One region of the Devosia sp. Leaf64 genome, then DNA from elsewhere that is predicted to be linked to it. Evidence: predicted binding sites of a transcription regulator. Region 1 holds the regulator's gene; each other region holds the start of a gene.
The links. The regulator PhoB, encoded in region 1, activates phosphate uptake and scavenging genes when phosphate is short. The targets are predictions, from matches to a motif close to TGTCATNNANCTGTCAT.
Positions count from the first base shown of each region.

Region 2: the regulator PhoB is predicted to act here: its motif matches at 1,438-1,454, upstream of ASE94_RS13695 (NAD-glutamate dehydrogenase).
Region 3: the regulator PhoB is predicted to act here: its motif matches at 4,235-4,251, upstream of ASE94_RS20035 (esterase-like activity of phytase family protein).
Region 4: the regulator PhoB is predicted to act here: its motif matches at 2,250-2,266, upstream of phnC (phosphonate ABC transporter ATP-binding protein).

Region 1 is NZ_LMLO01000024.1:365,842-373,219, reverse strand. Features, by position in the region: gene pstB (phosphate ABC transporter ATP-binding protein PstB) at 1-756, shown strand, start outside; gene phoU (phosphate signaling complex protein PhoU) at 780-1,496, shown strand; gene phoB (phosphate regulon transcriptional regulator PhoB) at 1,602-2,303, shown strand; gene ASE94_RS19490 (GGDEF domain-containing protein) at 2,307-3,446, opposite strand; gene ASE94_RS19485 (MYG1 family protein) at 3,637-4,560, shown strand; gene ASE94_RS19480 (hypothetical protein) at 4,577-4,825, opposite strand; gene ASE94_RS19475 (hypothetical protein) at 5,002-5,256, opposite strand; gene ASE94_RS19470 (cold-shock protein) at 5,304-5,510, opposite strand; gene ASE94_RS19465 (YaiI/YqxD family protein) at 5,715-6,164, opposite strand; gene ASE94_RS19460 (MFS transporter) at 6,164-7,378, opposite strand, start outside.
Region 2 is NZ_LMLO01000021.1:153,247-160,624, reverse strand. Features, by position in the region: gene ASE94_RS13710 (superoxide dismutase) at 1-137, shown strand, start outside; gene ASE94_RS13705 (flavin reductase family protein) at 264-803, shown strand; gene ASE94_RS13700 (hypothetical protein) at 868-1,179, shown strand; gene ASE94_RS13695 (NAD-glutamate dehydrogenase) at 1,554-6,233, shown strand; gene ASE94_RS13690 (class 1 fructose-bisphosphatase) at 6,369-7,316, shown strand.
Region 3 is NZ_LMLO01000024.1:485,799-493,176, forward strand. Features, by position in the region: gene ASE94_RS21605 (hypothetical protein) at 1-18, shown strand, start outside; gene ASE94_RS20020 (50S ribosomal protein L11 methyltransferase) at 411-1,280, opposite strand; gene ASE94_RS20025 (heavy metal-binding domain-containing protein) at 1,347-1,664, opposite strand; gene ASE94_RS20030 (UvrD-helicase domain-containing protein) at 1,723-4,113, opposite strand; gene ASE94_RS20035 (esterase-like activity of phytase family protein) at 4,307-6,481, shown strand; gene ASE94_RS20040 (AsmA family protein) at 6,652-7,378, shown strand, end outside.
Region 4 is NZ_LMLO01000024.1:13,710-21,087, forward strand. Features, by position in the region: gene phnK (phosphonate C-P lyase system protein PhnK) at 18-794, shown strand; gene phnL (phosphonate C-P lyase system protein PhnL) at 794-1,498, shown strand; gene ASE94_RS17735 (DapH/DapD/GlmU-related protein) at 1,495-2,109, shown strand; gene phnC (phosphonate ABC transporter ATP-binding protein) at 2,334-3,161, shown strand; gene phnD (phosphonate ABC transporter substrate-binding protein) at 3,223-4,131, shown strand; gene phnE (phosphonate ABC transporter, permease protein PhnE) at 4,273-5,247, shown strand; gene phnE (phosphonate ABC transporter, permease protein PhnE) at 5,250-6,590, shown strand; gene ASE94_RS21175 (glycosyltransferase) at 6,781-7,378, shown strand, end outside.

The sequences.
Region 1 (7,378 bases):
CCTATCCGCCTGACCGCCCGCGACGTCACCGTCCACTATGGCGCCAAGCAAGCCCTGCACGGCATTTCGATCGACATTCCTGACCGCGCCGTCACCGCCTTCATCGGGCCATCGGGCTGCGGCAAGTCGACCTTCCTGCGCTGCATCAATCGCATGAACGACACCATCGAAGGCGCCAAGGTCGGCGGCACTATCAAGCTCGATGGCGAGGACATCTATGCCCAGGATCTGGACGTGGTCGAACTGCGCGCCCGCATCGGCATGGTCTTCCAGAAGCCCAATCCCTTCCCCAAGTCGATCTACGACAACGTCGCCTATGGCCCGCGCATCCATGGCCTCGCCCGTAACAAGACCGATCTCGACGAAATCGTCGTGTCATCGCTCCGCAAGGCCGGCCTCTTCGAAGAAGTGAAGGATCGTCTGGCCGAGCCCGGCACCGGCCTCTCCGGCGGCCAGCAACAGCGTCTTTGCATCGCGCGCGCCATCGCCGTTGGCCCCGAAGTGATCCTGATGGACGAGCCCTGCTCGGCCCTCGACCCGATCGCCACCGCCGTCATCGAAGAGCTGATCGACGAACTGCGCGAAAACTACACCATCGTCATCGTGACCCACTCGATGCAGCAGGCCGCCCGCGTCAGCCAGCGCACCGCCTTCTTCCATCTGGGCAATCTGATCGAACAGGGTCAGACCGAAGACATCTTCACCAATCCGGTGAACAAGCAGACCCAGGACTACATCATGGGCCGCATCGGCTGATCGCGGAACGAGGAGCCAACATCATGCCCACCAATAACAACACGTCCGACCACATCGTCTCGTCCTTCACCGACGAGCTCAACACCCTGGCCCAGACCATTGCCGAAATGGGTGGCCAGGTCGAAGTCGCCATCGAGAACGGCACCAAGGCCCTTCTCAAGCTCGATCGCGAGCTGGCCGACCTCACCATCATCGCCGACCAGCGCATCGACGACATGCAGCGCAAGATCGACGAAATGGCCGTCTCCCTGATCGCCCGCCGCCAGCCGATGGCGAGCGACCTGCGCTCGGTCATCACCGCCGTTCACGTCGCCAACGATCTCGAACGCGTCGGCGATATGGCCAAGCAATTGGCTCGCCGTTCGCTCAAGCTCGAAGGCATCAACCTGCAGCCGACTTTCTACAATGGCGTCAAGAACATGACCGCCCTTGTCCTCCGTCAGCTCAAGGATTCACTCGACGCCTATGCCAATCGCGACGCGGCAGCCGCCGTCGAAGTCTGCAACCGCGACGACGAAGTCGACGCCATGCACACCTCGCTCTTCCGCGAACTCTTGACCTACATGCTGGAAGATCCGCGCAACATCACCACCTGCACGCATCTCCTCTTCTGCGCCAAAAACCTCGAGCGCATCGGCGACCACGCGACCAACATCGCCGAACGCGCCTACTACCTGCAAACCGGCAAGCAACTCACCGCAGACGTGCAGGAACTGCACCGCACGCAGATCAAAGCGTAAACCCTTCCTTCCCCTCCCCCTCTTTCAGGGGGAGGCCGGGTGGGGGTAAACCACAAGAACCATGACTTTCGGCCAGACGTTGAGGCCGATCGATGGAGCACGCCTATGCCCGCGACCATTCTCGTTGTTGAAGACGAGGGCGATATCGCCATCCTCTTGCGCTATAATCTCGAAGCCGAAGGCTTTCGCGTCGTCACGGCCGAAACCGGCGACGAAGCCCAGCTCGCCATTCAGGACAAGCTGCCGGACCTGATCCTGCTCGATTGGATGCTGCCCGAAATCTCAGGCATCGAACTCTGCCGCCGTCTTCGCGCCCGCGAAGAAACCCAGCGCATTCCCATCATCATGCTCACTGCCCGCGGCGAAGAGGAAGAGCGCGTCCGGGGTCTCTCGACCGGCGCCGACGACTATGTGGTAAAACCCTTCTCGGTTCCCGAACTGGTCGCCCGCATCCACGCCCTCCTCCGCCGCGCCAATCCGAACCTCGTAACGGCAGCGCTCAAGGTCGGCGATCTCGAACTCGACCGCACCACCCATCGCGTCCGCCGCTCTACCCGCGACGTGCACTTGGGCCCGACCGAATACCGCCTCCTCGAATATCTCATGCGCCATCCCGGTCGCGTCTATTCGCGCGAGCAGCTTCTCGATGGCGTCTGGGGCAATGACGTCTATGTCGACGAGCGCACCGTCGACGTCCATATCGGCCGCCTCCGCCGCGCCATCAATCGGGGCCGCGAGAGCGATCCGATCCGCACTGTGCGCGGCGCCGGCTACGCGTTCGACGAGCGCTTCGGCCAGCCAGCCTGACCCTCAGGCGGCAGCGCTTGCTGCCGTCTCTTCTTCCACATGCAAAGCCACGCGGTTCCGCCCGCTCGACTTAGCCGCATAGAGCGCCGCATCCGCGCGTGAAAACGCTCGCCGGGGCTCTTCGCCGGGCTCATATCCCGCAATGCCGAAGCTCGCCGTGACCCGGGCATCCTCTGCCAGGGCGCTGTGCCGCATGCCGGCATATTTCATTCGCAGGCGCTCAGCCTCGATCGCCGCCACTTCGGGAGCGAGGTCCGGCAGGATCAGCGCAAACTCTTCGCCCCCAAGCCGCCCCGCCGCAAAGCCGCTGGCTTTCAGGAGATCGGCAAAGGCACGCAAAGCCTTGTCCCCTGCGAGATGGCCGAACCGGTCGTTGATGGATTTGAAATGATCGATATCGCAAAAAATCACGCTGCCGCCCGTTTTGCCCGCTGGACTTGCGAGCCTATGAAACGCTTGGTGGTTCAAAAGTCCCGTTAGGCTGTCCATTTCCGAAAGGCGCCGATAGTCGTAGATCACGCCATTGATGATCCGCGCCAATGCGAGGAATAATGCGGCAACCGACAAGATTGCCGACACTGTCAGCGTGGTTCTCTCATGGTCGCTGGCGCTGATCGTCACATATTTCGTTCCAACGCTGAACATGATCGGATAGGCAAAAAACCGGTAGACGAACATTGCCGCAGTTCCACCGACAACCACGCAAAGCGCATATTCCGCGGCCCCACGCCCCTTGTATTTCCACAGCCTGAACAGGCAGTCGCCAAGCGCGAGGGCGCAGGAGGCCTGAAAAATCGACGTCCGATAGACGAATGGAACGTCAGCCAGGCGCAACGCGACACCAAGGCAGGTCAGAACGGCGACCACGGCATAGAGGCGCCAGTGTTGGTCTTTCTGGCCGAGCGCTTCGCGGATGCATTGTCCAAAAGCCAGATATGCGGCTGGCGTCAGCATGGAAATGGCGATGGACGAAGCCATATCGTTCGCAGCCACGGCAAAAAACACGGTCTGGATCGTTGCGGCAACCGCGGTCGCGGCCAGCCAGGCCAGCGATTTGAGATGGCGCATACTGATGAACACGCACACACAGAGCGTCGCAATAATAGCAAAGCCTGCTGTCGTCACCCAACTGAGGCTGACCATTTATTTCCCCGGGATCAAGTCTGAAGCGGGTGTCTAACGCCGCTCACGCACGATGGGCCTATAAGCCCGTGAACGTTATTCGAGACCAGTTAATGCAAGGCTTATGGGCTTGATACCATTGCGTCAAACACCCGAAGCAGGCTAGCTGAGGCTAACGCTTCCTTACCGTTCGAAAGCAAGGCAATCCGGCATGTCTGTCCAGTTCCTCGTCACCCATTCTGGCGGATTTCATGCCGATGAACTGCTCTCGAGCGTCATCCTCACGCGCCTCTTTCCTGAGGCCAGCATCGTGCGCACCCGCGCTCCGGATTGGATCGCCCCAGCCCCCGATCGCATCATCTACGATGTCGGCGGTGCCTATGATCCAGCGGCCAATATTTTCGATCATCACCAGCGCGGCGCGCCCCTCCGCGACGATGGTCAGCCCTACAGCTCCTTCGGTCTCGTCTGGAAGCACTTTGGGCGCGACTACATCGCCGCCCTCGGCACCCCAGCAAACCATTTGGACAGCATCCACGAGAGCTTTGACGGCAGTTTCGTTCTGCCGATCGATCTCGTCGATAATGGCGCGCAGAGCCCGTCGGGCCCCCTCGCCGGCCTGTCGCTCTCTTCGCTGCTCGAAACCCTGAAGCCCGATTTCGACGACACCGATACCGATGCCGACGAAAAGGCCTTCATGCAGGCGCTTGCCGTGGCGCGCAGCTTCGTCGAAGCTGGCGTCAAGCGGGCAGCGGCAAAGCTGCGCGCTGAAAGCGTGGTTCTTGCCGCCATCGAGGCAACCGGGCCAGGCCGCGTTCTGGAATTGCCCATGGGCATGCCGTTCCGCCCGGCCATCGAAAAAGCCGGCGCCGACCATCTGCTCTTCGTCGTCCATCCGCGCGATAAGGATTGGTGCCTAACAGGCATTCGTCGCGGCGAAGGCTTCGAGCTTCGTGCAGATCTGCCTGCCGCCTGGGCTGGCCTCGTCAATGAGGATCTGGAAAAGGTATCCGGTGTTCCCGGCGCCACGTTTTGCCACAACGGCCGTTTTATCGCCGCTGCGCGAACCCGCGCTGCCGCCCTGACAATGGCCGAGCTCGCGGTGGCCGAGGCTCTGAAGAGCCACGCGGCCTAAAAGTCGACGGGCCGCGCTATCGCGCGCGGCGCGCTTGCCCGATGGTTTCCATCTGGCTGTGAAGGGTCCGGATCTGGTCCGGTCCGAGCGTTTCGCCCTCGACCTTGAGCATTGCACCGCGCAGGCTGACCGGCGCCGCCTGCTCCATGGCAAAGCGTACGGCCTTGGCCGCCGACGAAAACCGGCGCCCGCCCTGGGCAAATGCATTTTCAACATTCGTGCCGAGGAACAACTGTCCCGGCATATTCAATATCTGCGTATTCATTCTAAACTTTCTTTCGGCAAAACGCCGACGCTCGGCGCACAACGGCGCCGAATGATTTGTATTGGACAACAATAGCTGTCGATTATTTCAGCGCGACGACAGCGCGTGGCGAAGCCTCCGCAGCGAGAACGCCGCAGGATCGAAACCCACATATGCGCTGATCAAGGCGGAACGAACTAGCGTTTGTTCACGGCAATGCTGAAGACGCTTTGAGCCAGCGTGCTGGTCGCCTTGGTGGCGTTGCTCGGCGACAGGTCGACTTCATCGACCACCCGCTCAACGCTTTCACCGCGCGATTTCACCCGATATTGCACTGGGCCACTATCATGCGGCAGGCAGGCAATGACTTCGCAGGGCCCATTGGGCCGATTGCTGTGGCGGGGAGCGGATCGCAGATCGACCATCTCGCCGACCTTAAACAGATGAGACATCAGACGCTCCTGAACGCCGGGGCAGTGCTGCCCCGGCAAGATCTGCTTTAGGCAAGCTGTACATTGATCGCGGACTCACGACCGTCGCGGCCGCGTTCCAGATCATAGCTTAACTTCTGGCCGTCGGCGACGCTGGTCACGCCAGCGCGTTCGAGAGCCGAGATATGAAGGAAGGCATCCTTGCCGCCGTCATCGGGCGAAATGAAGCCAAAACCCTTGGTGGAATTGAAGAATTTTACAGTACCATTGATCATGGGATGTCTCTGAATTGGCTCGAAGCTGTGCAAGCGAGCATTTCTCCCGCGCGATATGCATCGGGAGATACCAACGTTTGCAGTTCGAAAGGAAAGCCAATCAACCGGCTATACCGGGAAGGTCAGGTCGCCACGCGGGCAGAAAACGTATGATCAGATATATCGCGTTCAATGCGTCAAAGTCAAGGCAGCGTTCACTTATATCTAACGGCGCTTGGCGCGCTGCACGGCAGCATCGAACTGTTGGAGGAAATTGGAGCGATCCTTTGCCGTGAAACTGGCATTGATCCCGCGGCTTTCGCCGGTCTCCCTAAGATGTTGATTAAGCTCGCGCATCGCCATTGCCATGCCGATCGAGTCGGACGTAAACAGTTTCCCCGTCGGTCCGATCGCCACCCCATCCTTGGCCAGCACGCGGCTTGCCAGCGGAATGTCGGAGGTCACGACGAGGTCCCCCGCTTCCACCGCCTCGACGATCCAGTCATCAGCCGCGTCGGCCCCTTGCGGCACCATCACATTGCGCACCATCGGGTCGCGCGATGGCCGCAGCCCGAAATTGGCGACATAGGTGATCATGAGCCCATGCCGCTCCGCGACGCGCAGCGCTTCGTCTTTGACCGGGCAAGCATCGGCATCGATATAGATCGCGACCATCAGGCACCAATCTCAGGACTATCGCGCAGCGGCGTCGTATCGTCGAGCGGCACGGTCTGCCGCTCGATCATCCGGTGCACATGCGGTAGTCCCTCACCGCGATGCAACGCCCGCAATTGCTCGGTATTGTCCGCATCCGCCTTGGTGCGCCGCAGGTTGTGCCGGACATAGTCGACCCATGTCGGCACATGGTAACTCTCAACCCAGATGTTCGGCTTTTCGAGATCGCGCAGCAGCGACCATTGCCGCGCGCCGTCCCGGATCCTGATCCGGCGCCGATCGCTCATCAGCGCCAGAAACCGCGAAATGTCTTCCTGCGCGATTTCATAATCGATCATCACCATGATCGGACCACTCCGCGGCCGGAGGTCGAGCTTGAGCAAGGGCTCGTTGAAGGTCCCGAGCGGATTGAGATCGCGATCGTTGAACTGCGGCAGCGGCAGCACGAAGCCCACCCCGCAGCAGACGAGCAGCACGCCACCGGCCACGACCAAGGCCCATTGCGGGTCCGTCGCGTCAGCCGTCAAACCCCAGATCCAACTCCCGCCCGCCATGCCACCAAACGTCGCCGTCTGATAGAGCGACAACGCCCGGCCAACCACCCAGCGCGGCGAAGAGAGCTGTATCGAGACATTGAACAGCGAGAGCGACAGCACCCAACATGCCCCAGCCGGCAGCAAGACCAAATGGCTCAGCAAGGCGTCGCGGCTGAACCCCAACCCAAGGCAGCTCGCTGCAAAACCGAGACAGGCGAGCCTGACGATCACCTCATTGGAAAACCGCTGCCGGATCCGACCATTGAGAAACGCCCCGCCAATGGCCCCAAGTCCGAAACAACCCAGCAGCGTGCCATAAACCAGCGCCCCGCCGCCCACATATTCCTCGGCGACGGACGGCAACAGCGCCATGATGACGATGGCGGCAAAACCGAACAGGAACCCACGGAACAGCACGGTCAGCAGGTTCGGCGAGAGCGACATGTAGCGCACGCCCGCCAGCATGGCGCTGCCGAAGCGCTCGCGCGGCAGGCGCGATTTCGTCCGCTTGGGCTGCCACCGCCAGAGCGCCGCAATCAGCGTCAGATAAGACAGCGCATTGACGGCAAAAGCCGCGCTCGCCCCCGCCAGCGCCACGATCATGCCGCCTACCGCCGGCCCGACGCTGCGCATCATATTGAAACCCATCGAATTGAGCGTCACCGCTCCGGGCAGGTC
Region 2 (7,378 bases), on a different contig from region 1:
AAGGCAAGCCGCTCTTGGGCCTCGATGTGTGGGAGCACTCCCACTATGTCGACTTCCGCAATCGTCGCCCGGATTATGTGACCAACTTCCTCGACAAGCTCGCGAACTATGAGTTTGCGGAAGCGAATTTGGGCTGACACCCGTACGCAGCGTCATCCCCGCGAAAGCGGGGATCTCGCTTACCAAAAGGGATTCCCGCTTTCGCGGGAATGACGCGGTGAAATCGAGTGACCCCGCAACCATCGACACTTCCGAGTAGCGTGATGCCTGATTTTGAATTGCCTGAGAGCATGACGCTGCGGCCGACGCGACGGCCGGTGGTGGGTTCGGCCGAGTTCCGGAGCGCCATGGCGTCGATGGCGGCCAGTGTCTCGGTGGTAACGGCGCGGCGAGGCGAGGAGCGGGTTGGGCGGACAGTTACTGCTGTGATGTCGCTTTCGGCGACGCCGCCGGCGATCCTGATTTCGATCGATATCATGAGCCGGCTGGCAGACTTGATCGCCAAAACCGGTGGCTTTTCGCTCTCGATGCTGGCAGCGGGGCAGGACGAGATTGCCAATGCCTTTGCCGGCAAGGTGGCGCAGGCGGAGCGGTTTACGCTTGGGGCCTGGCACCAATGGCCATCGGGACATCCGCAGCTCGATGGGGCGATGACGGTGCTCGATTGCGAAGTGATCGGCTCGATCGCGACAGGGACGCATGTGCTGTTTGCCGGGGCGATCGTCGATGTCGAGACGCATGAGGACCGGCAGCCGCTGCTCTGGCAGCGGCACGATTATCATGCGTTGACGGAATTGGACTGAAGCGGTCCAAAGTGCCACACTGACAGCGTTTTCCCGATTCAGGTTGAACCGCGCTGGAGGCGAGATGTTTTCCTCCAGTGCCGGCGCTGAGGAGGCGGTCTTGCCACGTTACTTTTTCCACTATCGCACCGATGAGGAACTGATCCGCGACGAAGCGGGCAGCGAACTCGCCGATCTCGACGCCGCGGAAACGCAGGCGGCGGAAATGGGTAAGGCGATCATCGAGCGACTGGCGGGGCAAGGGGGCGAAACCAAGCTGCCACGGACCATCGAAATCACCGATGCGGGCGGCGAGGAGCTGCTTTATGTGGTGTTTTGGGAGGGGCCGAAGATCGGGAGCGAGGGCAGCCCGGTGACGCCGGCGAGCGTGCACTGATTTTTGCAATGGCTTCCCGCTTTCGCGGGATGACGCCGTAAATGGCAAAGTTCTAATTACAAGAAGAGCGGGCCGCCGTGGGCGGTGACGACGAAGCCAAGGATAAGGGCGGCGGCGAGAGCGGCGTAGGAGACATAGAGCTGGACGTTGGTCATGGCGGCCTCACGAGCTATGACCCAAAGACTACCAGACTAATCGAGATTAACAAGCTGTAAACCGTATGCCGGAAGGCCTGCGGTGGAAACGCTTTGCCTCGTTGTGACGGTTTGATGAAAAGAGTCTACCGTCACGCTCCTGTCCGATGCGTGACGCAGGAAGGCAGACAGACTCACTTTGGCTGATAGAGTGGGCGCGAATAACGGTAGGAGCGGCGTATGACGGACGAGCGGATCTGGAGCTTTATCGAGGCTGCAAAGGCACTGGCAGCGGGCGATGCGAGCCTTGCCCGGTTCCTGGTGGCGGCGATCAAGGCGACCGATCCCGACGACCTGGCGCGGCAAACGCCGGAAACGTTCCTGGCCGGATTGAAGCGGAGCCATGCGGCGGCGATTTTCGGGCCGCTACAGGAAACGCGTATCCAGATGACGCCGCCGACGGCGCCGGGCGAATTGCTCGCGATCGATGTGATCTCGCCCGATATGCCGTTTATCGTCGATTCCACCTTGGCCGCCTTGCGGGCGATGGGCGGGACGATCCGGCTTTTTGCCCACCCCGTGGTACATGTGAACCAGGCGCAGGTGGTCGAGACCGGGGGCGCGGCGATCAGCGTGCTCCATATCCTTAGCGAACCGGTGGCGGACCTTGCGGCGCTTAAGGAGGAAATCCGTGCGACGCTCACCGATGTATCGCGGGCGGTCGTCGATTGGCGGGCAATGCTCGACCGGGTGCGGCAGGCCATGACTGGGCTCAATGGCGTCAAGCCGGCGCTGCGCGACGAACCGGCGCGGTTTCTCGAATGGCTGACCGAGCATAACTTTACGTTTTTGGGCGTGCAGGAATACCGGCTCGAGGGCGCGGAACTGGTGCCCATGGCCGGGACCGGGCTGGGGCTGTGGCGCGATGAGAGCCTCAAGGTGCTGCGCAATGGGCAGGTCTATGTGGATTCAACGCCCGAACTCGTGGCGTTTTTGCAGACCGCCGAGCCGCTGCTGGTGACCAAGGCCAATGTGCGCTCGCGCGTGCATCGGCGGCAGCACATGGACTATGTGGGGGTTAAGATTTACGGCGCCGACGGCGCGGTGCGCGGGGAATTGCGCATTGTCGGGCTCTTCACGGCGCAGGCGCTGGCGACGCCGCATACCGAGGTGCCGATCATCAGGCGCAAGATCGCCGAGGTGATGCGCAAGAGCGGGCTCGATCCGCTGGGCCATGCCGGACGGGCGCTGCTCAGCGCGCTCGATTCTTACCCGCGCGATGAGATGTTTCAGATCGAAATCGGCCAGCTGGCCGAATTTGCCGAGGCGATTGCGGGGCTTTACGACCGGCCGCGGGTGCGCGTCTTGCCGCGTATAGACCGGTTCGACAACTTCGTCTCGATCCTGGTTTTCGTGCCGCGCGATCGCTATGACGGGGACGTGCGGGCGCGGATCACGCGCTATCTCGCCGAGGTCTATGACGGGCGCGTTTCGGCCTATTATCCGCATTTTCCCGAGGGCGAGCTTGTCCGGCTGCATGTGATCATCGGGCGGTTGAGCGGGCCGACGCCGAAGCCGACGCGCACGGTGCTCGAAGCGCGGGTCGAGGCGCTGACGCAGGATTTTTCTGACCTATTGCAGGCGCAGGCGACAGAGCCGGCCGAGATCAGCGACTATCGTTCGGCCTTTTCGCAGGCCTATCAATCGCGCAATACGGCCGAGGATGCGCTGGCCGATATCGCCGCCTTGCGGGCGCTGGCCGAGGGGCAGATTGGCTTGAAGCTCAGGACGCGCGAAGGCGCGGAAGGGGCGCTGGGCCTCAAATTCTATTCCAAGGGCGGGGCGATTGCGCTGAGCGATCGCGTGCCCATGCTCGAGCACTTTGGGTTCAAGGTGATCGACGAGCGGACCTATACCGTGGTGCCGCGTGATGGGGTCGAACGCTTCATCCACGACATGGTTTTGGCGCCGGCTTCGGGCGGTGAGCTCAATGTCGCCTTGCGGGGCGAGGCGATCGAGGACGGACTGCTTGCGGTCTGGGCGGGGCTGGCGGAAAGCGATCAGATCAATGCGCTCGTGACGCAGGCGGGTCTCGACTGGACCGAGGCGGCGCTGTTGCGCGCGCTGTCGCGCTATCTGCGGCAGATCGGGATCTCCTATTCGCAGCGCTATATCGCGCAGGTGCTGGTGACACAGGCGGAGGCGGCCAAGGCGCTAGTGACGCTCTTTGCGGCGCTGCACGATCCGAAGCTTGAAAGCCGCGGCATGGCGGAAGCGGCGGCGCGCGACACAATCGCGGCGCAGCTCGAGGCGACGAGTTCGCTCGACGAGGACACGATCATCCGGCGGTTTTTGAACTTGATGGATGCTTCGCTGCGGACCAATGCGTTTCAGCGCGACGAAAGCGGTGCGCGGCGACCGGCGCTGGCGATCAAGTTTGATTCCGCCGCCGTCGCCGGCATGGTGGCGCCGCGACCCTACCGCGAAATTTCGGTCTATTCGCCGCGCGTCGAGGGCGTGCATCTGCGCTTTGGCGCCATCGCGCGTGGCGGCATTCGCTGGTCGGACCGGCCGGAGGATTTCCGCACGGAAGTGCTGGGACTGGTCAAGGCGCAGCAGGTCAAGAATGCAGTGATCGTGCCAGTCGGCGCCAAGGGCGGGTTCGTGCCCAAGCGGCTCGTGACCGGCATGGCGCGCGAGGCCTTCATGGCCGAGGGGACCGAGAGCTACAAGATTTTCATCGGCGCGCTGCTCGATGTCACCGACAATCTGATCGAGGGCGCTGTCGTGCCGCCGGCCGAAACCATGCGGCGGGATGGGGACGATCCGTATCTCGTCGTGGCGGCGGACAAGGGCACGGCGAGCTTTTCGGACACGGCCAATGCCATCGCCTTGGGGCGCGGCTTCTGGCTCGGCGATGCCTTCGCCTCGGGCGGGTCTGTCGGGTACGACCACAAGAAGATGGGCATTACCGCGCGGGGCGGCTGGGAGGCGGTGAAGCGGCACTTCCGCGAGATGAACCGCGATATCCAGCGCGAGGCGTTCAGCGTCGTTGGCGTTGGCGATATGAGCGGGGACGTCTTTGGCAATGGCATGTTGCTGTCGCCGGAAATCCGTCTGCGGGCGGCGTTCGACCATCGGGATATTTTCATCGATCCAGAGCCCGATGCGGCAAAGAGTTTTGCCGAGCGGCAGCGGCTATTCGCGCTGCCCCGGTCGAGCTGGCAGGATTATGACAAGGGCCTTATTTCGGCTGGAGGCGGGGTTTTCTCGCGCAGCCTCAAGGTGATTGCGCTGACCGAGGAAATGCAGGCGCTGCTAGGGCTGAAAAAAGCGACGGCGACGCCGACCGAGGTGATGCGCGCGATCTTGACGGCGCAGGTTGACCTGGTCTGGTTTGGCGGCATCGGCACATATATCCGTGCGGCTGAAGAAGACGATGCTGCGGTGGGCGATCGCGCCAATGACGCGATCCGCGTAACGGCGGGCGAAGTGCGCGCCAAGGTGATCGGCGAAGGGGCTAATCTCGGCGTCACGCAACGTGGGCGCATTGCTTTCGCGCTTAATGGCGGGCGGATCAATACCGATGCCATCGACAATTCGGCTGGCGTGAATTCGTCTGACCTTGAGGTCAATATCAAGATTGCGCTGGCGCCGGTTGTCGCTTCTGGCGCGCTGGCTGAAGAGGCGCGGAATGCATTTCTGGCGACCATGACCGATGAGGTGGCGGCGCTGTGTTTGCGGAACAATTATCTGCAGACCCTGGCGCTGTCGCTGGCTGAGCGCGCAGGGACGGCCGAACTGCCGGATCATCGCGGGCTGATCGAGACGCTGGAGGAACGTGGTCGGCTCGATCGGGCGGTGGAATTCCTACCCAGCGACGCGGTGCTCGATGCGCGGGCAGCGCAAGGCAAGGCGCTGACGCGGCCGGAACTGGCGGTGATCCTTGCCTATGCCAAGCTGTCACTTTTTGACGACCTGATGGCCGGTACGGCGGTCGATGCGCCTTATCTTGCCAATGAACTCTTCCGCTATTTCCCGCAGACGCTGCACGAGGCCTATCCAGAGGCCGTTGAAGGTCACCGGTTGAAGCGCGAGGTGATCGCAACAGTGCTGGCCAATGCGATGATCAATCGCGGGGGTCCGGCTTATGTGTCGGAGCTGACGGCGGGGACGAGCGCGAGTGCCGGCGATGTGGCGCTGGCCTATGCGGCGGTGCGCGATATTTATCGGCTGACCGAGCTCAATGCCGCGATTGACGCGCTCGACACCGTGGTGCCGGGCAGTGTGCAACTGGCCCTTTATGCGCAGGTCGAGGCGCTGCTGCGGCGCGAAACGCTGTGGTTCCTGCGCAATGGCAATGTGGCGGGGAGCGACATCGCCGATCTCGTGCGGCGGCATCAGGCCGGGGTCGAGACGCTGCGGAGCGAAGTCGACACGCTGCTGCCGGCCAAGGAGCGCGAGGCGCTTTCGGCGCGGGTCAATGGGCTGATCAGCCATGGGGTCGCCGAGGACCTGGCGCGGCGGATCGGGCAGATGCCGGTGCTCAGTTTTGCAAGCGACGTGGTGCTGGTCGCCGAGCGCGCCGGGGTCGAACATGACGAGGCGGCACGGGCCTTCTTCGGGGTGGCGGGGCTATTCGATTTCTTCCGTATCGTCGAGGAAGGACGCGCGATTGCGCTCAGCGATCGGTTCGACCGCATGGCCCTTGATCGGGCACTAGCGAACCTGATGCGCGCGGTGCGGGATTTGACAGCGGACGTGTTGGCGGCGGGGGATATCGATGCGTGGCGGGCCAAGCACGATGCGGGGATCGCGCGGACAGTGAAGGCGGTGACGGAGCTGACGGGCGGCGCGGCGACGGTGTCGCGGCTGAGCGTAGCGGCGGGGCTGCTGGGGGATTTGGCGCGGGAGGGGTAAGGGCCCCTCACCCGACGCTTCGCGTCGACCTCTCCCCCAAAGGGAGAGGTGGTGGCTCCCTGCCTCATAAGCACAAAGTCGGTCTTGTTCGTTTGGTCCTAATGACCAGATTGATGGCCAAACATGGAGTTGCCTATGACCACGCTTGCCCAATGGCTTGAGACTGAGACGGAAGATGCGGCGCTGGCTTCGGTGGTTTTGAGCATGGCGGCGGCGAGTGCGGAGCTTTCGGGGGTTTTGCGGGAGGCGCCGATTGCCGGGCAGACGGGGCTTGCGGGGCATACCAATGTGCAGGGCGAAGCGCAGAAGGCGCTCGATGTCATTTCCAATGATGTTGTGCTCAAGCATCTGACGGGCAATGCAGCGGTGGCTGTGTTGATTTCGGAGGAACTGGATGAGGCGGTGCACCTGACGGAAGGGGGCGCTTACCTGGTGGCGACCGATCCGCTCGATGGGTCGTCCAATCTCGATGTGAATGTGACCGTGGGCACGATCTTCTCCGTGTTGCCGAGCGCGGGCGGACTGTTGCAGCAGGGCAAGGCGCAGGCGGCGGCGGGGTATGTGGCTTATGGGCCGGCGACGAGCTTGGTCATCCGGATCAAGGGCGATGTCTCCGTGTTTACACTGAGCGCTTCGGGCGAATGGGTGCAGACGGTCGTGGCGGCGAAGGTGCCAGAGGCCTCGAGCGAGTTCGCGATCAATACGGCACGCGAGCGGTTTTGGGATGCGGCGACGACGGGCTATGTGAAGGACAGCGTGGCGGGGGAAACGGGGCCGGCCGGCAAGCGCTATAATATGCGCTGGGTGGGATCGATGGTGGCCGATATCCATCGCATTCTGATGCGCGGCGGGATTTTTCTTTATCCGCTCGATAGCGAGACCGTGAGCAAGGGCGGGCGCTTGCGGCTGCTTTATGAGGCGAACCCGATGGCTTGGCTGGTCGAGGGGGCCGGTGGGCTTTCGACGACTGGGACGCAAGGGATTTTGGATATTGTGCCGACGGGGATTCATCAGCGGGTGCCGGTGATCTTGGGGTCGGCGGAGGAAGTGAAGCGGGTTGAGGGGTGGTATGCCAAGGGGTGAGCTGAGCACCGCTCTCTAGCTTGTCGTCATGCCGGGCTTGTCCCGGTAATCCACTTTCGCTG
Region 3 (7,378 bases), 120 kb from region 1:
AGGGTAAACGGCCGTTAATCGTGCCCTGCATGATCGGCATGGCAGGTCTGTCGCTAGCCCCCTAACACACCTCGCCGGAATTGAGTAAAAAGCTACCAGACGATAGGCAATAGACCTCTCGTCGCATGGAGTGAAAGATGACTGAGAGCAAGAATGGTTTCCGCAACGCACTGGGTGGTCTGATTGACGCTCGTGGTCGCGAAGCATCTCGCCAGGTTAGCTACCGCATGCAGCACCAGCTGATCGGCGCTGTTACCAAGCGCCCATAACGGCAGCTCGTACCAAACGACGATCGTTTCGATCCCCGAAGTCCGCTTCGGGGATTTTGCTTTTCTGGGGTTCGCCTTTCGGCATCCGCATAACGAAAAGGGCGCCGAAGCGCCCTCGATGTTAGCGGAATGCTACCGGTTTCAGCGCTTTTGCAGCACCAGCGTCGTCCAGTCCTTGCGCTTGAGGTGATCCACCAGATGGAACCCCGCAAGCTCATAGGCAGCGATGACGCCATCGGCCTGCGTGTTCAAAATCCCCGATAGAATCGCCGTCCCGCCCGATTGCGCAATGCCGCCGACGCCGGGCGCCAGCTCGGTCAGCGGACCGGCCAGAATATTGGCGACGATCAGATCATAAGGCGCGCGCGCGGCGATTTCGACATGGTCGAGCCCGGTCGCCTCGATCGAGTCGATATTGTCGCCAACACCATTTTCCTGAGCATTTTCAATGGTCGTCGTCACCGCGATCGGATCGATATCGGTTGCGAGGATTTTCCCGCCCAGCCGCTTGGCAAGCGCAATCGCCAGCACGCCGGTGCCCGTGCCGATGTCGATCATCGCCTTGGGCGTCGTATGCGCCAGGAGCATTTCGATGGCTTCGAGACACCCCGTCGTCGTCTCATGATGCCCCGTGCCAAAGGCCTGAGCCGCATCGATTTTCATCGGGATCAGGCCTTCGGGAATCGGCGCGGTCTCATGGCTACCATAGACATAGAAGCCGCCCGCGATCACTGGCGCCAAACCTTCCAAGGACTTGGCAACCCAGTTGATTTCTGGATCGATTGGGTCGACCGAGAAGTCGACCGTCCCGCCCAGCACCATCTCGGCCAGCCGCCCGAAAGCCTCGACGTCTGGCGGGCTGTCGCAGGTGGCCTCGAACACCCATTCGCCGGTGTCTTCGATCTCATGCGCGGATGCCGTGAGCGCCAGATCGTCCCGCTCCATCACGGCATCGACAAGCGCATAGGCCTGTTCCTTGGTGAGCGTCGCGGAGAGCTGATCGACGGACATGGTGCTGTTTCCTTTATTCTTTCCGCCTAGTTGCTGCAGCCAAGCGGCCGAGTCAATCCTGACGGATCAGACGCGAACCGCGGTGCCCGAGATGGAAACCATCAGCATCGAGCCGTTCTGGCCGACGACTTCATAATCGATATCGACGCCCACCACCGCATTGCCGCCCAGCCGCTTGGCCTCGGCTTCAAGCTCGCGGAATGCTTCCTGGCGCGCGCTGCGCAAAGTCGATTCATAGGCGCCGGCCCGACCACCGACGATGTCGCGGATGCCGGCGAACAAGTCCTTGAAAATATTTGCGCCGACGATGACTTCGCCGGTCGCGACTCCGAGATATTCGCGGATCGGCTGGCCTTCGAGCGTCGGTGTGGTCGAGATGATCATGCGGTCCTCCATCTGAATTGATGTCAGATGGGGAAGGGTGGTCCGGCCTGCAATGGGCTCAGCCCTTTTGCACGAAGCTTTCGAGCACCTTCTTCATCCCGGCCTTTTCGAATTCGATAGTCAGCTTGTTGCCCTCGACGCTTTTCACGTCGCCATAGCCGAATTTGAGGTGAAACACGCGCTCGCCGACGGCATAGCCGCTCGATTGCCCGCCGAGATCGACGGACCGCGCCACGAGTTCGCCCTCAATCGTCATCGGCCCGCCGCCCTTGCGATTGGCCTGATTGGCCCGCGCCCGCTGCCAGCCCGGCGTTTCATAAAGGCTTTCAAAAGGATCGGCCTTGTTGAACCGCGAGGTGGCCCCGCCGCCATAGCCATATCCGCCATAAGCCGAGCCTTTGTCAGTCACCTCAACCACATCCGGGGGAAGTTCGTCTACAAAGCGGGATGTCATTGTATTTTGCCAAAGCCCGTTAATCCGACGGTTCTGCGCAGACGATATGCGAACTCGTTTCCTGCCTCTGGTGATTCCCACATAAGCAAGTCGGCGTTCTTCCTGAAGGCCAGCATTTCCCTTATCGTCTAAAGAACGTTGGCTTGGAAACGTCACCTCTTCCCAGCCAGTCAAAAAGACAGTGTCAAATTCCAATCCTTTTGCTGAGTGCAATGTCATAATTGTAACAGCGTCGGAGGCGGCTCCGTTGTCTCGATCCATCACCAATGAAATGTGCTCAAGGAATCCAGCAAGCGTGTCGAAGTCTTCCATTGATCGGCTGAGTTCCTTTAGATTTTCAAGCCGACCCTGATCTTCCACGGATTTTACAACGCGCTTTACGACTCTGCCTTCCCGCTGAGCCTGCTCATCCTCTTCAGACAGAGGCCTAAAGTGCATATCCATATAGCCGCTCTCCTCGAGGATCTGCTCGACGAGCTGATAGGGCGCGAGGCTTTCCGCGCGATAGGCCCAGTTGTCGAATTGATCCACAAGACACCGCAACGTCGTCCGCTGCTTGGGTTTGAGCTCCTCGGTTTCCGTCAGCATGCGCGTCGCCGAGAGGAGGGACACATTCTGATGGCGCGCCGTTTCCATCAGCGTTTTCACTGTCGTATCCCCAAGTCCGCGCTTGGGGACATTGATGATCCGCTCGAAAGCAAGATCATCGGCCGGCTGCGCGACAAGCCGCAGGTAAGCCAGCGCATCGCGGATTTCCTTGCGCTCATAAAAGCGCGGGCCGCCAACGACGCGATAATTCAGCCCAAGGGTGATGAACCGCTCTTCGAGCTCGCGCATCTGGAATGAGGCGCGCACCAGGATCGCCATGGAATTGAGTGGCTCGCCGGCACGCTGATATTGTTCGATTTCCTCGCCAACCGTCCGCGCTTCCTCTTCGGAATCATAGACTTGCGTGAAGGAAATCGGCTCGCCCGCTTCGGCGATATCGGTGTGCAGCGTCTTGCCCAGCCGGTCTTCGTTGAAGGCGATCAGGGTCGAAGCCGCTTTCAGGATATTGGCCGTCGAACGATAATTGCGCTCGAGCTTGATGACCTTGGCGCCCGGAAAATCCTTCTCGAAACGGAGGATATTGTCCACCTCCGCCCCGCGCCAGCCGTAGATCGATTGGTCATCGTCGCCGACAACACAAATATTGGCCTCCGGTGCCGGCTTCCCCTGCGCGAGCAATCGCAGCCAGAGATACTGCGCGGTGTTGCTGTCCTGATATTCATCCACCAGCATGTATTTGAATTTGCGGTGATATTCGGCGAGCACTTCCGGATTTTCGCGGAACAGCCGGATGCACTCGAGCAGCAGATCGCCGAAATCGGTGGCGTTCAGCGTCTTCAGTCGCGCCTGGTAATCGTAATAGAGCTGACCGCCCTTGCCATTGGCGAAGTAACCGCTTTCAGAAGCGGGAACGTCCTTGGGCAGCCAACCGCGGTTCTTCCAGCCGTCGAGCATGTTGGCGAATTGCCGGGCCGGCCAACGCTTTTCGTCGATATTGTCCGCCGCCAAAAGTTGCTTGATCAGCCGGATCTGGTCGTCGGTATCAAGAATGGTGAATTGCGGCTTGAGGTCGACGAGTTCGGCATGCGCTCGCAAGATTCGCGCCGAAACCGAGTGAAAGGTCCCCATCCACGGCAGGCCCTCGAAATTGGGCACGAATTCATGGATGCGCTTCTTCATCTCGCTGGCGGCCTTGTTGGTGAAGGTCACCGCGAGGATCTGGCTGCCCCAAGCCATCCGCTGGTTGAGAATATGCGCAATGCGCGTCGTCAGCACGCGCGTCTTGCCCGTGCCCGCTCCTGCCAGCACCAGCAGCGGCCCCTCGGTCGTCATCACCGCGTCTTTCTGCTCGGGGTTCAGCCCGCGCAGATAATCCGGCAGTTGCCGGTTCAATTGACTGGTGATCGGCCCGCCGGCGGGGCGGGGCAGAGGGGCGGGTTCGACCATGGGCAAATCTTTCAGACCGTCGCAAGGGGCAGCGCGGCGAGCTTGACGAATCTCATTTTGTTCTCGTCGCAATATAGGGATGCGAGGCGACTATGTATAGAAGCCGGGATCGTCACCCAAACGTCACAAGCCCGTCATGGCTTTGTTTTGCGCCGACCATAAGCGAAGCGGGCATCTTACAGGGGACCCGCAAATGCATGCTTCCAAGCATCTTGGCGCGCTGACCGCAGCGCTGCTGCTTTCGACAGCCGGCGCGCACGCCGCCGAATACTTCAATCGCGTTTCGAGCTTCCCGGTTGCGCTCAATGCGCCCGAAGCAGAAGCCACTTCGGCCGAAATCATCACCGCCACCGACGACGGCATGACGCTGATCTATTCCGATAGCCCCAATGGCGGCATCGGCTTTGTCGATATCACCGACGCCAAGGCCCCGAAGCAAGCCGGCTATCTGGACATGGGTGGCGAGCCCACCTCCGTCACCGTCATCGGCGGCAAGGCCTATGTGGCCGTCAACACCTCTGAATCCTTCACTGAACCGTCGGGCAAGCTCGTTGTCGTCGATATCGCCGGCCAGTCGGTTGATGGCGAATTCGAGCTCGGCGGCCAGCCGGATTCCATCGCCCACAACAAGGACAACACCGTCCTTGCCATCGCCATCGAAAACGAGCGCGATGAAGACGTGAACGACGGCGCTATCCCGCAGGCCCCCTCGGGCTACCTGACCCTCGTCACGCTGGACAACGGCGCTGTAACCGAAGCCGGGATCAAGAAGGTCGAGCTCACCGGCCTCTCTAAAATCGCGCCGGAAGATGCCGAAGCCGAATTCGTCTCGTTCAACGACAATGACGAAGTCGCCGTCACCATGCAGGAAAACAATTACGTCGTCATCGTCGACGCCAAGACGGCCACCGTCACTGGCGGCTTCGAAGCGGGCGAAACCGGCGTTGCCGGTGTCGATACCAAGAACGATGGCAAGATCGACTTCTCGACCGACCTCAAGGTCGTTCCCCGTGAGCCCGATGCCGTTAAATGGCTCGACAATGATCGCCTGATCATTGCCAATGAAGGCGACTGGAACGGCGGCTCACGCGGCTTCACCATTTTCAATCGCGATGGTTCGATCGCCTTCGACTCGGGCAATGCGCTCGACGTCAATGCCGCCCAGCTCGGCCACTATCCCGATTTCCGCAACAAGAAGGGCGTCGAGCCCGAGGGTCTGGAAGTCGCTACCTTCGGCGAAACCAAGTACATCTTCGTGGCCGAGGAACGCGCCTCTCTGATCGCGATCTACAAGGACACCGGTGCCGAGCCCGAATTCGTCCAATCCGTCCACTCGGGCATTTCTCCCGAAGGCCTCGTCGCCATTCCGGAACGCAATCTCCTCGCGACGGCCAACGAAGCCGATCTGCGTGAAGATGGTCTCGCCGGCTCGCACGTCATGATCTATGAGCTCGGCGAAGGCGAACCCGCCTATCCGCAGCTCATCTCCGATCTCGACGCTGACGGTCAGCCGATTGGTTGGGCCGCCATTTCCGGCGCCGTTGCCGATGCTGAAAAGCCCGGCATTCTATATGCCGTCAGCGATAGCGTGCTTTATGGCGAACCGGCGATCTACGAAATCGACGCGACCGCCCAGCCTGCCCGCATCGTCAAGAAGACCGTCATCACCCGCAAGGGCGAAACTGCCCAGAAGCTCGATCTTGAAGGCATCACGCTCGACGGCGAAGGTGGTTTCTGGCTCGCCAATGAAGGCGACAGCGACAAGCTCGTGCCGCATGCGCTGATCCACGTCGATGCCGAAGGCGCCATTCAGGCCGAAGTCGGCTTCCCGGTCGATCTCCTCGCCGGCCAGAAGCGCTTTGGTGCCGAAGGCGTCGCTGCGATCGGTTCGGGCGAAGACCTGACCCTCTGGGTCGCGGTCCAGCGCGAATGGGGCGACGACGAAAAGGGCTTCGTGAAGCTCCTGTCCTACACCCCAGCCACCAAGGAATGGGCTGCCGTCCGTTATCCGCTCGAAGCCGCGCCGGAAGGCGGCTGGGTTGGCCTCAGCGAAATCACCGTCCATGGCGACTATGCCTACATTGTCGAACGCGACAACCAGATCGCCGACAAAGCTGACCTCAAGGCCATCTATCGCGTGCCGGTTGCCGATCTCAAGGGTGCGGCACTCGGTGGCGAGTTGCCGGTTGTCACCAAGGAACTGGTCCGCGATCTGATCCCCGATCTCGCGTCCAGTAATGGCTATGTCCTCGATAAGGTCGAAAGCTTTGCCGTCGACTCGACCGGCAAGGGCTTTGTCATCACCGACAATGACGGCACCGACGACTCCTCGGGCGAGACCCTCTTCTGGTCCATCGATCTCGAATAGTTTGCCGCAATACTGCTGAGATGGCCGGGCAATGGTCCGGCCATCATCATTTGTGCGGGAGACAGCTCGATAGGCTGGATTCTGCGAGAGGATTTATGGCACCTCCACTTGCGCAAGGGCGGTAAGTGCCTACACTTCCCGCGGGAATCTGACATTCAGTCCGAGAAGCCGTGCTCAACCGCATCTATATCATCGTTGGTCTGGTCCTGATCCTGGCGCTTGCCGGCGCCTTCATCGTGCCGCGCTTCATCCATTGGGGCGATTATCGCGATCGCATGGAACTGCTCGCCGAAGGTGTTTTCGGCACCGAAGTCACCATTCGCGGCGATATCGATTTTGCGCTGCTGCCCGCCCCGCGCCTTGCCTTTTCCGATGTCATTATCGGCCCCGCCGATAAGCCTGTCGCCACCATAGGCAGCGTCGAAGCCCAATTCGGGCTGATGGAATTTCTCCGCGACCAATATAATCTCTCGGCGCTGACGCTAAAGAACCCGACCATCGATCTGGCGCTCGACGAGAGCGGTCTTCTTGTCAGCGGCATCGACCTGTCGGGCGCAGGCGATGGTGTGGCGCTCGAACAGGCCCGGATCGAGGGCGGCCGCATGACGCTGACCGATCAGCGCTCCGGCGACAGCTATGTCCTTTCCAGCATCACCGGCGATTTGCGGCTGGCAAGTTTCGCTGGCCCGTTCCAGTTCCAGGGCAATGCCAGCCACGACGGTGCGTCTTATAGCTTGAGGCTCAATAGCGCCGCCGTCGACGAATCTGGCTCCGCTCGCGTCTCCGCTTTCATATCCGATGGCGCTGCAGGTACATCGCTGACCCTCGATGGCGCCCTCACGGCCAGCGTCGCGCCAAAGTTCGATGGCACGATGGTCTTGAAGCAGGCGCCGCCGG
Region 4 (7,378 bases), 350 kb from region 1:
GTTTCTGGAGCAATCCCATGTCTGACGAACCGCTGCTCAAGGTCAGCAACCTGACCAAATACTATGGCTCCCGCCTTGGCTGTGCCGATGTCAATTTCGAGCTTTATCCGGGCGAAGTGCTGGCGATTGTCGGCGAGAGTGGGTCGGGGAAGACGACGCTGCTCAATACGCTTTCGGCAAATCTTGAGCCGACGTCGGGCGAGGCGCTCTACCGGATGCGCGATGAAAGCTGGCGCAATATCTATGAGCTTTCCGAGGCTGAGCGGCGGTTTCTGACGCGGACGGATTGGGGCTTTGTGCATCAGAACCCGGCCGATGGGCTGCGGATGACGGTGTCGGCGGGTGCCAATGTCGGCGAGCGGCTTATGGCGGTTGGGGATCGGCATTATGGCCGTATTCGCGACACTGCGCTCGATTGGCTGGGGCGCGTAGAGATTGCGGCGGATCGGATCGATGATCAGCCGCGCTCGTTTTCGGGAGGGATGCGGCAGCGGTTGCAGATTGCGCGGAATTTGGTGACCGGGCCGCGGCTCGTGTTCATGGATGAGCCGACGGGTGGGCTCGATGTGTCCGTACAGGCGAGGCTCTTGGATTTGTTGCGACAATTGGTCGGCGAGCTTGGGCTTTCGGCGATTGTCGTGACCCATGACCTGGCCGTGGCGCGGCTGCTGAGCCATCGGATGATGGTGATGAAGGGTGGGCATGTGATCGAAGCGGGGCTGACGGACCGGGTGCTCGATGATCCGCGCGAGCCTTATACGCAGTTGTTAGTCAGTTCGATTTTGCAGGTGTGATGATGACCGCTCTATCCGTAAGAAATCTCGCAAAGACTTTTACGATGCACCTGCGCGGGGGGATCAGCCTGCCGGTGGTGGACAACGTCACTTTCGACGTCGCACCGGGCGAATGCGTGGTGCTGGGTGGGCCATCGGGGGCGGGAAAATCGTCCATTTTGAAGATGGTCTATGGGAATTATGGGGTAGATCGCGGCGCGGTGCTGATTGCGCATGACGGCGCCTTGGTGGATTTGGCGAGTGCCGATCCACGGACTGTGCTGACTTTGCGGCGGGATGCGATTGGGTATGTGAGCCAGTTTTTGCGGACAGTGCCGCGGGTTTCGGCGATCGATGTGGTGGCGGAACCGCTGGTGGTGCGTGGGGTCGATAAGGCCGAGGCGCGGGGGCGGGCCGGAGAACTGCTGGCGCGGCTCAATCTGCCGGAGCGGCTATGGGAGCTGCCGCCGGCGACTTTTTCGGGTGGCGAGCAGCAGCGCGTCAATATTGCGCGGGGTTTTATCACGCATCACCCGGTTCTGCTGCTCGATGAGCCGACGGCATCGCTCGATGCGGCCAATCGAGCCGTGGTGGTGGGGATGATTGCGCAGAAAAAGCGCGAGGGAGTCGCGATGCTCGGGATTTTTCACGATGAGGAGGTGCGGGCGGAAGTGGCGGACCGGATCGTCGATGTGACGGATTTTGCGCCGAAGGTGGCGGCATGACCCGGCTCGGCGACACACCCTCCATTCATCCGACGGCACAGGTGATGGAGTCCGAGCTTGGGCGCTATGTCGAGATCGGTGCAGGCTCACATGTCAGCCGGTCCAAGATCGGCGACTATTCCTACTGCGTCGAGAATACGCAGATCGCGTATGCGGATATTGGAAAATTCGCCAATATCGCGAGCCATGTGCGGATTTATGCCTCGATGCATCCGATGGAGCGGGCCTCGCTCCATCACTTTACCTATCGCTCGGCCTGGTATTTTGAGGGCGAAGAGGACGATCAGAGCTTTTTCGACTGGCGGGCGGCGGACGGCATTCGGATTGGGCATGATACCTGGATCGGGCACGGGGCGGTGGTGATGCCAGGCGTGACGATTGGTAATGGGGCGATCATCGGGTCGAATGCCGTGGTGACCAAGGATGTGGTGGATTTTGCCATTGCCGTAGGCGTGCCGGCACGGACGATCAAGCAGCGGTTTTCCGATAATGTGGCGGGAAGGCTCGATGCGATGAAGTGGTGGGATTGGAGCCACGAGAAACTACATCAGGCGCTGCCGGATTTTCGGGCGCTGGGGATCGAGGCGTTTTTGGAGAAGTATGAGGGGTGACCCCCACCTAGCCTCCCCCTGGTAGGGGGAGGGATGTGGTCCGTGGTTCTCAGGCTGCAACACAAACTCGATATATTCCTCCCCCTATCAGGGGGAGGTTAGGTGGGGGTGCCGCGACAACCCGCAACAGTCCGGTGAATAGTCATGGAACCGTCACCGATCATACATGGTGACGTTACACGCGCGCCTTAGGTCTGCCGCAGTTCAACGACTGGGGCGGGCTCATGCTCAAGATTTCGCACGTTACACGACGGTTCGGTGACAAGATCGCCGTCAATGATGTGACGCTCGAAATCCCGCAAGGGCAGATGGTGGGCATTATTGGCCGTTCGGGCGCTGGCAAGTCGACACTGCTGCGCATGATCAATCGGCTCAACGACGTTTCGTCGGGCTATATCGAATATGAGGGCGTCAAGACGTCCGAGCTCAAGGGCAAGGCGCTGCGGGCATGGCAGCGCGATTGCGCCATGATCTTCCAGCAGTTCAACCTCGTGCCGCGGCTCGATGTCATCACCAATGTGATGCTGGGGCGGCTCAATGGCCGCAATCCGCTCCTGAACCTCCTCCAGGTGTTTTCGCCGGACGAGCAGTTCGAAGCGCTCAAGGCACTCGAGCGGCTCGATATCGCGCAGACGGCGACCCAGTGGGCGCAGACCCTGTCGGGCGGCCAGCAGCAGCGCGTCGCGATTGCGCGGGCGTTGATGCAGAAACCGAAGATGATCCTTGCCGACGAGCCGATCGCTTCGCTCGATCCGCGCAATGCGCAGATCGTCATGGACTCGCTCCGCGACATCAATTCCGAGGGCATCACCGTCATCACCAATCTCCACACGCTCGATACGGCGCGCGCTTATTGCGAGCGCATCGTCGGCATGGCGGCCGGCAAGATGGTGTTCGACGGCACGCCGAACGAGCTGACGACCGATGTCGCTCGCACCATTTACGGCGCCGATGGCCTCAAGGAGGCCTTTTCCGAGGCGATGACTTCGACCTCTATCGCGCCCATCCAATACCTGCCGCGCACGCCGACCAATGCGCAGCAGGCGCCCTGAAACTCGGCCCTTTTCAGAAAAAACCGAGATTACCCAAACGCGTCACCAAAGGAGACCTCCCGTGTCCGCGATCCGTAAACTGCTTCTCGCCTCCGTCGCGCTTTCCATGTCGACCGCAGCCTTTGCCCAGGACGGTCTCGTCCTCCGCATCGGTCTCGATGGCGGCGAAAACGAAGCCGACCAGCTGCGCCGTTCCGAATGCGTTGCCGAGCCGCTGAAGGCCGCAACCGGCGCCACCGACGTCCAGTTCTTCCCATCGCCCGACTATAACGGCATCATCCAGGGCCTCCTCGGCGGCACAATCGACATCGCCATCATGGGCGCTTCGTCCTATGCCGCGATCTACCTGCAGGACCCGGAAGCCGTTGACCCGGTTCTGACCACCCAGCAGGAAGACGGTTCGACCGGCTACCACACGATCATGGTTGCACGTTCGGATTCGGGCATCACCGATCTCGCTTCCACCAAGGGCAAGAAGCTCGGCTTTGCCGATCCGGACTCCACCTCGGGCTACCTGATCCCGTCCGTCGCTCTTCCGGCCGACCTCGGCATGCCGATCGCTGAATTCTACAGCGAAACCGGATTTGGCGGCGGCCATGAAAACCTCGTGCTCGGCGTTCTCGACGGTACCTGGGATGTCGGCACGACCTTCGGTTCGGGCCAGGGCGAATTCTCGGAAGGCTACACCTCCGGCAACCTGCGCATCATGGTCGACAAGGGCCTCCTCGACATGGATGACCTCGTGGAAGTCTGGCAGTCGCCGATCATCCCGAACGGCCCGCTGATGGTGTCGAACAAGCTGCCAGCCGACATCAAGGAAAAGGTCACCGCCATGTTCAAGGCGCTGCCCGAGACCGATTTCGAATGCTTCGATGCCTTCACCGCCGGCGGCTACACCAACTTCGTCGACGCCGACCAGACCATGTACCAGACGATCATCGACGCCCGTAAGTCGGTTATCGGCGGCTGATTTTTTGATCCCGGGAGGCGGGCAAGGCCTGCCTCTCATTTCAATCAAGCCACAGCGTCATCCCCGCGAAAGCGGGGATCTCTGCAAGAGGGATTCCCGCTTTCGCGGGAATGACGCCGTGGTTGTTGGAGACGCCTCGCGATGGCCGATATTTCCCAGCAGTCACCCGGACTTTCGCCGGCCGGCCAAACGATCCTGCAGCATTATCGCTCTCAGGTGATGACGCGACGGGTCTATACGATCCTCGTGGTGATCGGGGTGATCGTGGCGCTGGTGGCGGCCATGAGCTATGCCAATTCGGCCAATTCGGGGAAGTTTTTCGAACGCCTTCCCTTCATGTTCGACTTCATCAAGAACTTTACACCGCGCGATCCGCTCGAGATTTTTCGCGCCATGTTCGGGGTGGCCTCGCCCTATTTTGATGGCTCGGCGAAGTATGATTATACCTCGAGCAATATCTATCTGACCGATAGCTTCTACATTCCCAATTTCATTTATCAGCTCATCGTCACGGTCAATATTGCCGTCGTGTCGACCATCATCGGCGGGGCGATCGGGTTTTGCCTTTGCTTCTTTGCCGCGACCAATCTGGTGGGCGCGGGGCCGGTGCGCTGGGTGGTGCGGCGCATCATGGAAGTGATGCGTGCTTTCCCGGAAATCGTCATCGCCGGGCTGCTGACAGCTGTCCTCTCCATCGGACCGATTGCGGCGATCGCGGCGGTTTCGCTGCATACGATCGGGGCGCTGGGGAAGCTCTGCTTCGAAGTTGTCGAGAATGCAGACATGAAGCCCGATGAGGGGCTGAAATCGGTTGGCGCGAGTTGGCTTGAGCGCGTGCGCTACGCCATCGTGCCGCAGGTGATGCCCAATTTCGTGTCCTATGGGCTGCTGCGCCTCGAGATCAATGTGCGCGCGTCGACCATTATCGGCGCAGTGGGCGGCGGCGGGATCGGCGAAGTGTTTCGCCTCTCGATCGGGCGCGATTATGCCGCGCAGACCTATGCGATCATCATTCTGCTGCTCGTGACCATCATTGCCATCGACCAGTTTTCGGGCTGGCTGCGGCGGCGGCTGGTGGGCGATGGCAACTTCAATTTCGGAAAGGCGAGCGTGTGACCATGTCGGCGATCAGTGCTGCCGAGCGCACTCGGCTCGAACAGAAATTCCCCGAGGTTTTCAAGACCTCGTTCCTCAAACGGCACGGCTTGATCGTCGCGCTCTTGGCAACGGCGGCATATCTTGTTTTCTGCTGGTTTTTCTTCAATGTCGGGCCGGCCCTGCAGAACGGCAAATGGGATCGCGCCTCCATCTATGTGCAGGACTGGTATAGCTGGCGCGCCCAGCCGCGGCTGCGCTTTGGCGATGATGGCGTGGTGACGCCGCAATGGTCGAGCCGCGGGCAATATCCGGCCGATGCCACAATCGATTGGCTGACGCCGCATGCCGACGGCAGCATGACTGCGACCTTTGGCAGCGCGGCGGATCGGCTCGACATCACGACGCGCCAGGTCGATGTCTATCTCAATGGCGAAGTGTGGCCGGTGACGATCACGGCGGATGCGGCGCTGGCGCCGGAAGGCGCGCCGGCCGCGATCCAGCAGGATCGGCAGAAGGTGGTGGTCGACTTCGGGTTCGAAGGGCAGGCCGAAATCCGCGCCAATCAGGTGGCCGTGCAGCGCCGGTTTTTTGGTTGGGCCAATTTCCTCTACGATCCTACCTCGCCGCTCTGGGGCAATGATCTGTTCTCCTCGATCGGGCTGATGCTGTCGGGCGACAGGGTCAATCCCGATATGTCGAATGCGCAATATGTGCTGAACCAGTGGCTCGGGAACAAGGCGTGGCAGCATGCGGATATTCTCGTAAAGCTGTTCCAGACGCTGGTCATGGCCTTTGTCGGCACGCTCTTGGCGACGCTGATCGCCTTTCCGCTGGCCTTTATTGCGGCGCGGACGATCACGCCGAGCGGGGCAGCGAACTGGGGGATGAAGCGGTTTTTCGATTTCATCCGCTCGGTCGACATGCTGATCTGGGCGCTGTTCTTTACCCGCGGCTTTGGGCCGGGGCCGATCCCGGGGATCGCGGCGATTTTTCTCACCGATACCGGGGCGCTTGGGAAGGTCTATGCCGAGGCGCTTGAAAATGTCGACGACAAGCAGCGCGAGGGCATGAAGTCGGTGGGCGCAAGCCCGATGGCGGTCAACCGCTATGGCGTCGTACCGCAGGTTTTGCCGGTGTTCGTGTCGCAATCGCTTTACTTCTGGGAGAGCAATACGCGTTCGGCCACGGTTATCGGCGCGGTCGGGGCCGGGGGCATCGGGCTCAAACTGCTCGAATCGATGGGCACCAATTCGGACTGGGACAAGGTCGCCTATATGGTGCTGCTGATCCTCTTGGTGGTGTTCCTGTTCGACAATATGTCGAATGCGATCCGGTCACGGTTGATTGGGTCGAATACCTGACAAGTGCCTCGCCATAAAAAGAAGTGACTGAAAGCCGCTGCCTTCGGGTGGCGGCTTCGTCTTTCGCCGGTTTAGAAAATACGGCGCCTTCGTGACATGCGGCAGGCGCATTGCTTGGTCGTCGTGAGTGCGGTTGACCGCATCCTTGGCAAATCTTCCACTCGGCAGGTTCCGGTGAGGAGATGCGCGATTGCTCAAGATACTCTACCTGGTCCCCAACCTGTCCGACCCTGCAGCGGGACGACGGGTGGCGATGTTTCAGCTTGGTGGTGCGGACGTCGAGCTGGCGGGGTTTCGCCGGGCCGATGCACCGCCTTCGAGCCTGCCGGTCGAGATGGTGGTCGAGCTCGATGTGACGCATGACGCGCGCATGTTGCAGCGGCTCCTGGCGACGGTAAAGGCGCGCTATACGGCGCGGGGCTGGGCGCGGCGGTTTTCGCGGCCGGATGTGATCGTGGCGCGTAATCTCGAAATGCTGGCGATCGCCGAGCATCTCTTGCAGCTTTGGCCCGATCCGCCGGCGCTCGTTTATGAATGTCTCGATATTCATCGGCTGATGCTGCGCGAGGATGGCGTTGGGCGGGCGATGCGTTCGGTCGAGCAGCGGCTGATGCAGCCGGCGAGCCTTTTGCTGACGAGTTCGCCTGCGTTTTTGAGCCAATATTTCGATGAGCAGGGCGCGCCGCCGGCGCGGTTGATCGAGAACAAGGTTTTTGCCCCTAGCTTTCCCGAGACGGGGCGCAACCCGGGCTTGGCGCTCGATGACGAGGGGCCGTTGCGGCTCGGCT